Regions from separate parts of the Paenibacillus sp. FSL R7-0179 genome, predicted to be linked through region 1. Evidence: predicted binding sites of a transcription regulator. Region 1 holds the regulator's gene; the other holds the start of a gene.
What was found. Region 1 encodes Rex, which represses fermentation and respiration genes when NADH is low (regulators of the CRP and FNR family bind a similar motif). Its sites were predicted from a motif close to TTGTGAAATATTTCACAA; they were not measured.

Region 1 (4,517 bases):
CGATCTTCTGACGGTGAAGGAATCCTGGGATGCGCTCAGCGACCGGCTCTTCAGCCTGCTGCCCGAGCGCAGCGATGCCGGAGCCGGTGAAGCAGGCCAGCTGGTGGCGCGCCTGCAGCCGGGCAAGAAGCCGAAGGATTGGGAGGAGCTGGCCGCCCTTGAGAATACACTGAACCTCAGTCTAAGCGACATTATCCGCAAGGGTGACAAAATGCTCAGTGAGATGCGTGACACGGACAGCCAATCCTCCTCGGACAGTCTTGTGACTGATATCGGCGGGTTATTCAAGGATCTGGCATCCATTAGAGAGCAGATCCGCTTTTTCATGAGTCTGAACGATGAGAATATCGTGTATTGGCTGGAGGGAAGCGGTAATTATAAGGGGAAGTCTCTGCAAATGTATGCTGTTCCCGTTGATGTCAGTACCCAGCTCAGGGAGCTGTTCTTCGACAAGAAGAAGAGTATCATCCTGACCTCGGCCACCTTATCCGTGGATAAGTCCTTCCAGTTTATGATCGATAACCTGGGTCTTGGTGAAGCTGCGGAGCAGGGTCGTCTGATGACAGCGCTGCTTCCGTCACCGTTCAAATACAGGGAGCAGGCTCTGCTGGTTATTCCCCGCGACTTCCCGAGCGTCAAGGGAAGCATAGGGGATGCCCGCTTTGTGGACACCCTCGTTCACTCTCTTGCCGAGACTGCTGTAACCACGCGGGGGCGGATGCTGGTGTTGTTCACCTCCTATAAGATGCTTCGGCAGGTCTATGATCCGCTGAAGGAGGCGCTTGCCTCCCAGGATATCGCGGTGCTCGGACAAGGTGTGGAAGGCGGCAGCCGGAGCAAGCTGATCCGCCGCTTCCAGGACAGCCCGGCCTCGGTCCTGCTGGGTACCAGCAGTTTCTGGGAAGGGGTGGATATCCCCGGAGAAGCATTGACCTGTCTGGCGATTGTCAGACTGCCGTTCCAGCCGCCGAATCACCCGCTGGCAGAAGCGAAGTCGGAGCTGCTTCAGGCACAGAAGAAGAACCCGTTCATGAAGCTGTCCGTGCCGCAGGCTGTCATCCGCTTCAAGCAGGGCTTCGGGCGGCTGGTCCGCACGGCGCAGGACCGGGGCATCGTAATTGTGTACGATACCAGAGTCATTGAATCGCATTACGGAAAGTACTTCCTGTATTCACTCCCCGGTCCCAAGATGGAGCATATGCTCACCGAGCAGATGGTCCCGAGAATTGCCGAATGGCTGGAGGACGGCGGGGTTTCCTAATTCATCTGCTATTGCTATTATTAATAAGTCATGATAAACCTGAAGATCCGTTCCCGCCCTGTCCTGCCGCTCCGGCAGGCGGGGGGGCACGGTTGCTATAATTGTAAGGGTCTAACACAACTTTTAAGGAGGAGAATACATGAAATCGGATAAAATATCGGAGGCCGTCGTGCGCAGGCTCCCAGTGTACCTGCGTTTCCTGAACGATCTCCAAAAACGTGAAATTTCCACAGTCTCTTCTCAGGAGCTGGGCCAGAAGCTTGATCTGAATCCCGCCCAGATCCGTAAGGACCTCGCTTATTTCGGTGATTTCGGCCGAAAGGGCATCGGCTACGATGTATCCTATCTGATTGAGAAGATCCGCCATATTCTCAAGCTTGATCAGCAAATTAATGTTGCACTGGTTGGAGCCGGTAATCTCGGTCATGCCTTGTCTAACTATAACGCTTACTTGAAGGATACGATGAAGATTACTGCGATCTTCGATGCCTACCCGCCGAAGGTGGGCCAGCAGATCAACTCGCTGGTTGTGCAGCCGATGGAGGAGCTGAGCGATACCATCCGCTCCCAGGGCATCCGGATCGGGATTATTACCGTACCTGACAGCGAAGCCCAGAATGTAGCTGATATTCTTGTGGACTCCGGCATCGAGGCGATTCTGAACTTCGCACCGGTTATTCTCAAGACGCCTGCCAATATCCGGATTCATGCCGCAGATTTCACCACAGATCTGCAGAGCCTGGCCTATTATTTGCATGATGGAAAGGATGAGGCTGAAGATGAGCAGTAAGATCACGATAATCAAGAACGGGCACTTTCTGGTTCCGGGCAGCGATAAGCCGGTTCTGAGCGGGTATATGACCCTGGCGAATGATCTGATTACTTACATAGGTGAAGCTGAGCCGGTAGTGGAGGCTGGCGCCCAGGTCGTAGACGGCAGCCGTCTGCTGTTCATGCCGGGACTGGTCAATACCCATGGACATACGGCCATGTCGCTGCTGCGCGGATACGGCGATGATATGGTGCTTCAGACTTGGCTGCAGGAGAAGATGTGGCCGATGGAAGAGAAATTCACTGGTGATGATGTATATTGGGGAACCTCTTTGTCCGTGCTGGAAATGCTGAAGGGCGGCACAACCACCTTCCTCGATATGTATGATCATATGGACCGTGTTGCGGAAGTAACAGAGCAATCCGGTATTCGAGCGGTGCTAATGCGCGGCGTGATTGGGCTGTGTCCGGAAGAGGTGCAGCAGGCGAAGCTCGCTGAAGCGGTTGCTTTTGCCCGTAACTGGCACGGCAAGGCTGACGGCAGAATCACTACCATGCTCTCGCCGCACGCCCCGTACACCTGTCCTCCAGAGTTTTTCATGAAGTTCGTGGAGGCTGCGCATGATCTGGATCTGCCGATGCATACCCATATGTCCGAGACGCGCCATGAAGTGGAGCAGAACGTGGCCGACTACGGTCTTCGTCCAGTCGCGCATCTGGAGAAGCTGGGAATGTTCACCCGTCCTTCGCTCATTGCCCACGGGGTTCATCTGAACGATGAGGAGATCGGGATTCTGGCCCGCTATAATGTTGGTGTGTCGCATAATCCCGGCAGTAACCTGAAGCTGGCCAGCGGGGTTGCACGTGTTCCTGAGCTGCTGAGAGCCGGGGTTAAGGTCTCCCTGGGTACAGACGGCGCTGCTAGTAACAATAACCTGGATATGTTTGAAGAGATGAGGCTGGCGGCTCTGATCCATAAAGGCGTAAGCGGTGATCCTACAGCCGTACCGGCTCCTGAGGCGCTGCTGATGGCTACGGAGTACGGGGCGCAGTCTGTTTTCCTGAGCGGGGTAGGCCGGCTTGCAGCAGGGATGAAGGCCGACTTCATCGCGCTGGATATTGATCAGCCTCATCTGCTGCCGCATACCGATCTGCTCTCCCATGCCGTCTATTCGGCAAGCGCCAAGGATGTAGAGCATGTATGGGTGAACGGCCAGCAGGTAGTGAAGCATGGACAATGCCTGACACTGGATGAAGAAGCTATCCGCCGCAAAGCACAGGAGACGTTCGAGAGCCTGCTTAAACGGTAATTCAGGGGAACGGGAAAGGAAACAGTGTGGTGAAGAAGAAGAGGAGAAAATGGATCTGGCTGGGGATTACCGTGGTGCTGCTCCTTCTGTTCGGACTAAGCCAGTTCTATGCCTACATTATGAAGGACCAGTGGAACGAGCGGAGTGAAGCCAAGGAGCTGGCCCGGGCGCGAGCCGGACTGACAGAGGTAACCAAGGCCCAGAAATCCGTCTGGAATGACAATGAGATCTACTGGGTGCTGACCGGTAAAAATGAAGCGGGGACCGAGCTGATGGTGTGGGTCCGTTTCACCTTGGAGGGCAAGCCTGCCGGAGGCGACAACGGCCTGTATGCCGAAGAGCTGAGCAAAGGCACCTCGGAAGAGAAGATGCGCGAAATCATAGCCGCACAGCTGCCGGACGTTAAGATTGAACGGCTGCTGCCCGGTGTATATAACGGGGAATATGCCTGGCAGCTATTTTACAAAAAAGACGGGCGATTCTATTACAACTTTTACCGCTTCAAGGATGGCAGCGCCATCGGTGAAGGGTACAGTCTGCCGAACCGTTAAGCTAAGGACTCAGCGGCAGAACTAAATTGCGGAGGAACAGATGATCTGTTCTTCCGTTTTTTTTGTATCCATCATGTTGAAAATAATCTGGAGCTGTTCTTGGACTGGTGGCAGACGGTCACGGGGCAACACCGCTGTATTGTCAGGGTATTCTTCTTGGGGCGGAACTGTGGCTAAATGGAGATATATGGTTTGAGATACATCGATGAATATACTTGAATTGATATACTGATTGTATACCTCGAATGCTATCGCCAACATACATAAATGTCTCTCAAGGAGGATGATTGAATTGGAAGTTTTAGCATATTTGGATCAGGCAGTGGATTTGTTTAAGGAAGAGCTGGGGGAGAATCTGTCGGGGATTTATCTGCACGGCTCCCTGGCGATGGGTTGTTTTCACCCGGATTCAAGCGATATTGATCTGCTGATTGTCGTAGAGGACAAGCTGCCAGCAGAGGTCAGTCAAAGACTTGCCGGGCGTATCGTAGCCTTTCATGACAGTCTGCCGAATAAGCGCGGAGTTGAACTGTCTATCGTCCTGAAGACATACCTGCACAATTTCGTGTATCCTACGCCGTTTGAATTTCACTTTTCAGAAGCTCATTTAGAGCGGTATAGAAC
Region 2 (4,517 bases), 260 kb from region 1:
CGTAAACATATCCGCACCTGCTCTTCCTTTAATTTAGGGTTGCTACTGCCGCAGGCAGAGTGACCTTAACAACTCCGCCCTCTATGGTAACCGGATAGACTTCTGCCTGCCCACGGTCCGGTGCCTGAACCTCTCCCGTGCGAAGGTCGATCTTCCAGTCATGCAGCGGATCATATAAATAATAGCCTGATACGATTCCCTCAGCGAGCGGGCCGCCCTTCGGGTGGGGACTGTGGTTGCGGACCGCATAAATTGCGCCGTCCGATGTGCGGAATATAGCTAATTCGACTTCTCCTGCATGAACTACCCGGCCGATCTGCAGCATGAAATCTTCCACTGCGCCTATCGTGTATTCCCGATTGCTCCGTTCCATTATGCTCTCTCCCTCTCCCTTTAGACTATACCTGTGTCTCTTCGAACAGCGCGGTGCGGGTGTTTTTGTCATCCAGCATTTTCCGCCAAGGATCACTCACCTGGGCCAGGGCAAAGTCAATACGTGCCGCAAGCTCTTTACGGTTGTCGTCATTACCCATAACCACAGTCTGGATTTGCTCAAGACCCATACGCTCTACCCATTCGGAGGTTCTCTCCAGGTAGTTGCCGGTCTCACGGTAGTACTGGATGACAGCGGAGCAGACCTCAACCAGTTCCTCGTCGGTCTTCACCTTGCAGAAGGCATCTGCGATGCGCGGCTTAATCCCGCCGTTGCCGCCGATGAACACTTCCCAGCCGCCGTCATTACCGACAATCCCGATATCCTTCGTGCACGATTCTGCACAGTTACGCGGACAGCCGTTAACCGCCATCTTGAACTTGGCCGGCATATCCAGCCGTTCATATTTACGCTCAAGCATAGCGCCCATGCCCATGGAATCCTGTGTGCCGAAGCGGCAGAACTGCGAGCCCACGCAAGTTTTTACCGTACGCAGCGACTTGGCATAACCATAGCCGGACGGCATATCCAGCTCCTCCCACACCTTAGGTACATCTTCTTTTTTGACACCGATCAGGTCAAGACGTTGTCCGCCCGTTACCTTCACAACCTTCACATCATATTTCAGGGACACATCGGCAATCCGCTTCAAATCCTCAGGAGTGGTCACCCCGCCATACATCCGCGGGATAACGGTATAAGTTCCGTCCTTCTGAATATTGGCGCTCATCCGTTCATTGACGAACCGGGATTCCTTCTCGTCCTCATGAGTGTCAGGGTAGATCATCCCCAGATAATAGTTCACTGCCGGGCGGCATTTGGAACAGCCTTCTGCCTGCTTCCAGTCCAGGACATGCATGACTTCCTTGGTGGTCCGGAGGCCTTTTGCCGTAATCTCGGCTACGATCTCATCCCGGCTAAGCGAGGTACAGCTGCAGATTCCCTGCTTGGCACTCTGCTGGAAGCTGTCTCCGAGAACGAATTGCAGAATCTGCTCCACCACCGGCTTACAGCCGCCGCAGGAGCGGGTTGCACCCGTGCAGGCTTTGATCTCATCCACCGTAGTGAAGCCGTTCTCCGTAACAGCATCCACAATCGCTTTTTTGGTTACGCCGTTACAGCCGCAGACGATTTCTTCATCAGCCATCGCTTCAACGGACATCCCCTTCTTGGCTCCTCCTCCGCCGCAGCAGCTTGTGCCCATAACCTCATCATAGATTTCATTCGTCATCTCTGTGCTGTTTTTCACAAGCTTCTGCAGGTTCGCAGATTCCGTTACATCACCGAACAGAACGGCACCGACAATCACATTATCCTTAAGCAAAATCTTCTTGTAGGTTCGCTTCCATTCATCCTTGGCAGAAATAACGGTATGCTCCGGCGTTTCGGTGAATTCACCGGCGGAGAATACATCTACCCCGGAAATTTTGAGCTTGGTTGCTACAACCGATCCTTCGTAACCTGGAGTCTGTACACCTGACAGATGCTTGGCGAGAACCATGCCCTGCTCGAATAGCGGTGCAACGAGTCCGTAGCAGGTTCCCCGGTGCTCTGTACATTCGCCGACAGAATACACATCTGCCATAGAAGTCTGCATATAATCGTCAACTACGATCCCGCGGTTAACAGTGATTCCGCTGTCCTTCGCAAGCTGGACATTCGGCTTGATTCCCACAGCCATTACTACAAACTCTGCCGGCAGCACACTGCCGTCACTGAAGCGCAGACCGGTAACCCGTTCTTCGCCGGTCAATTCAACCGTCTGCTTGCCCATGGCGAATTTCACACCTTGTCGTGTAAGCTCTGCCTGTAGCATTGAAGAAGCGGTGCGGTCCAGCTGACGCTCCATCAGATCCTCCAGCAGATGCACAACGGTAACATCCATGCCCAGATTGACCAGGCCCTTCGCCGCTTCAAGACCCAGCAGTCCTCCGCCGATAACAGCCGCCGTGCGGTACTGCTTCGCCGCTGCCAGCATCGCATCGCAGTCCGCGATATCGCGGAAGCCGACTACCCCATCCTTAGTGCTGCCGGGTACGGGTAGAATGAAAGAATTCGAGCCTGTTGCAATAATTGCTTTATCGTAAGGAACCGCCAGTCCATTATCGGTCAATATTACTTTGTTCTGTTCATCGATCCGGGTAACCGTTGTGCCGGTATGCAGTGTAATATGATTATCTTCATACCACCCGAGATCATTGAGAATGATGTCTTCAATCGTTTTGCTGCCTTCAAGTACATAGGACAACATAATCCGGTTATAGTTGGGATGCGGCTCACTGCCGAAGACAGTAATATCATAAGCGCCGCCCAGCTTCAGAATCTGCTCAATAGTGCCTACTCCCGCCATGCCATTCCCAATCAGCACTAACTTTTCTCTTTCCGCTGCCACTGGTAGACCCTCCTTCTGAAACTCTGATTTCTTCAATAACTTTACCTGATAGAGAAATTATACTGTCCCCCATTCCATGGCAAGTGTGACCACAGTCACACCTTATGTGAATTTTTTCACACAAGTGGAGGCGAGTTCGCAGTCCTTATGCTGGACAACTTATGGCGTGAAGCATAGAGATTTATTATTCAAAAAAACGGATACCCATGCAGTTTCGCACAGATATCCGTTCATCGGGTACACACTCTCACTCATTTACTTCATTCGCTTATTTCAGTACCAGAGAAATCTCCAGCTTGTCCTGCGGACTGAGCTTCATGTCCACACCATTGCCGAGCAGCCCTTTGTCGTTGACCTTCAGTCTCCATTCCTCGCTGCTGAGCGGGGTATATTCCATTACAGTAAGAACGGTACGGTTATCCTCAGCAAGCCGGACCATACCGCTATTCTTGAGCAGTCCCTTGACGGACATATCCTGCATGAAAGAAAGCACATGCGAATGTGTCAGCTCCGGCTGCTCACTCCCCCCGTTCACCGTGATGATGACAGGCTGAAACAGCTTTCCGGTTCCGGCAGGCCCTGCTGACATCGTAATGGCTGAACCCGGTTCCAGGGCCGTATTCAGCTCTTGAACCTTCTTGCCGTTCACCTGAATCTCCCAGCTCATATCCTCACCCAGGGAGACCTTGTTCACCTCAAGAATACTAGTTCCATCCGCTGAAAAAGTAACAACGCCGCTCTTCTTGAACAGCTCTATTAATGAATTTCCGGGTACGTAAGCTTCGTTAAGCAATCTGGCCGAGCTCCCGGCCATTTCGCTGTCCCCTACCTTAACCGAAAAGGTTAATCCCTGGCCCCCGTTACTGCTGCCGCCATTCCCTGATCCCAAGCCACAACCGCTTGCCGCGGCCAGCAAGAGAAGGCACAGCATTAAGCGAATCCATTTCGTGGACATCCCACGGCACCGCCTTCATATGTATTTTCCCAGACTCTTTAAGGATAACGCATAGAGGAAGGGTTCTCAAATCATTTCTCCCGGTATATAAAGTAAAAAGCCCCCGAAGGGACTTTTACCTTGCAGCAGATTCTATTGATAACGCAGGAACAGAATGTTGTTCTCCAGATGCACATGCTCAAAGGTCATGCCTTCCAGCTCTTCAAGACGGGCATAGGTCAGACGATAAGTCGTGCAGGCATGTGCGGGCGGTGTGTAGTCATTAGTAACTCTGCGCAGCTCACGCAGAATCTCTCCGGCCCCGTCATGCTCGGCTTCCAGATTATGCAGCAATCCGCGCAGCTCAGCAAGTCCTTCTTCGCTCGGGTTCTGAGTGTAAGCCAGCATCTTAGGGAATTCGCTCTCTTCTTCCTTCGCCGTATGCTGCAGCAGCTCTTCACGCAGCATATTGAACAGGCGGTGCATTTCTCCCAGATGCGGTGAATCCTCACCGTGAACGCGGAACACCTTGGTTACATTCTGGCTGATTAGCGGAAGCTCTTCACGCAGGTAACGGTGATGCTTGTTCACAATATAATCCACCAGCTCCTCTGACGAAGCCTCGTTCCATGAGGTATCCTCTTCCAGCACCGGATGCTGTTCCTGCAGCTTGTTCAGCTCCTGTACCATTGCTGCCGGATCAAGACCCTTCTCGGCCGCAGCTTCAGCCAGCGGCTTGGCACCTCCGCAGCAGAAAT

Region 2: a site for Rex is predicted at 2,930-2,947, ahead of nirB (nitrite reductase large subunit NirB). Genes of this name have one in related genera too.

The regions. Positions count from the first base shown of each region.
Region 1 covers NZ_JBBOCC010000001.1:3,745,163-3,749,679, forward strand. Annotated here, with positions in the region: gene dinG (ATP-dependent DNA helicase DinG) at 1-1,261, shown strand, start outside; gene MKX63_RS16510 (redox-sensing transcriptional repressor Rex) at 1,401-2,051, shown strand; gene MKX63_RS16515 (amidohydrolase) at 2,041-3,342, shown strand; gene MKX63_RS16520 (cell wall elongation regulator TseB-like domain-containing protein) at 3,372-3,893, shown strand; gene MKX63_RS16525 (aminoglycoside adenylyltransferase domain-containing protein) at 4,177-4,517, shown strand, end outside.
Region 2 covers NZ_JBBOCC010000001.1:3,483,184-3,487,700, reverse strand. Annotated here, with positions in the region: gene MKX63_RS15215 (formate/nitrite transporter family protein) at 1-9, opposite strand, end outside; gene nirD (nitrite reductase small subunit NirD) at 29-373, opposite strand; gene nirB (nitrite reductase large subunit NirB) at 399-2,825, opposite strand; gene MKX63_RS15200 (hypothetical protein) at 3,094-3,714, opposite strand; gene ric (iron-sulfur cluster repair di-iron protein) at 3,913-4,517, opposite strand, start outside.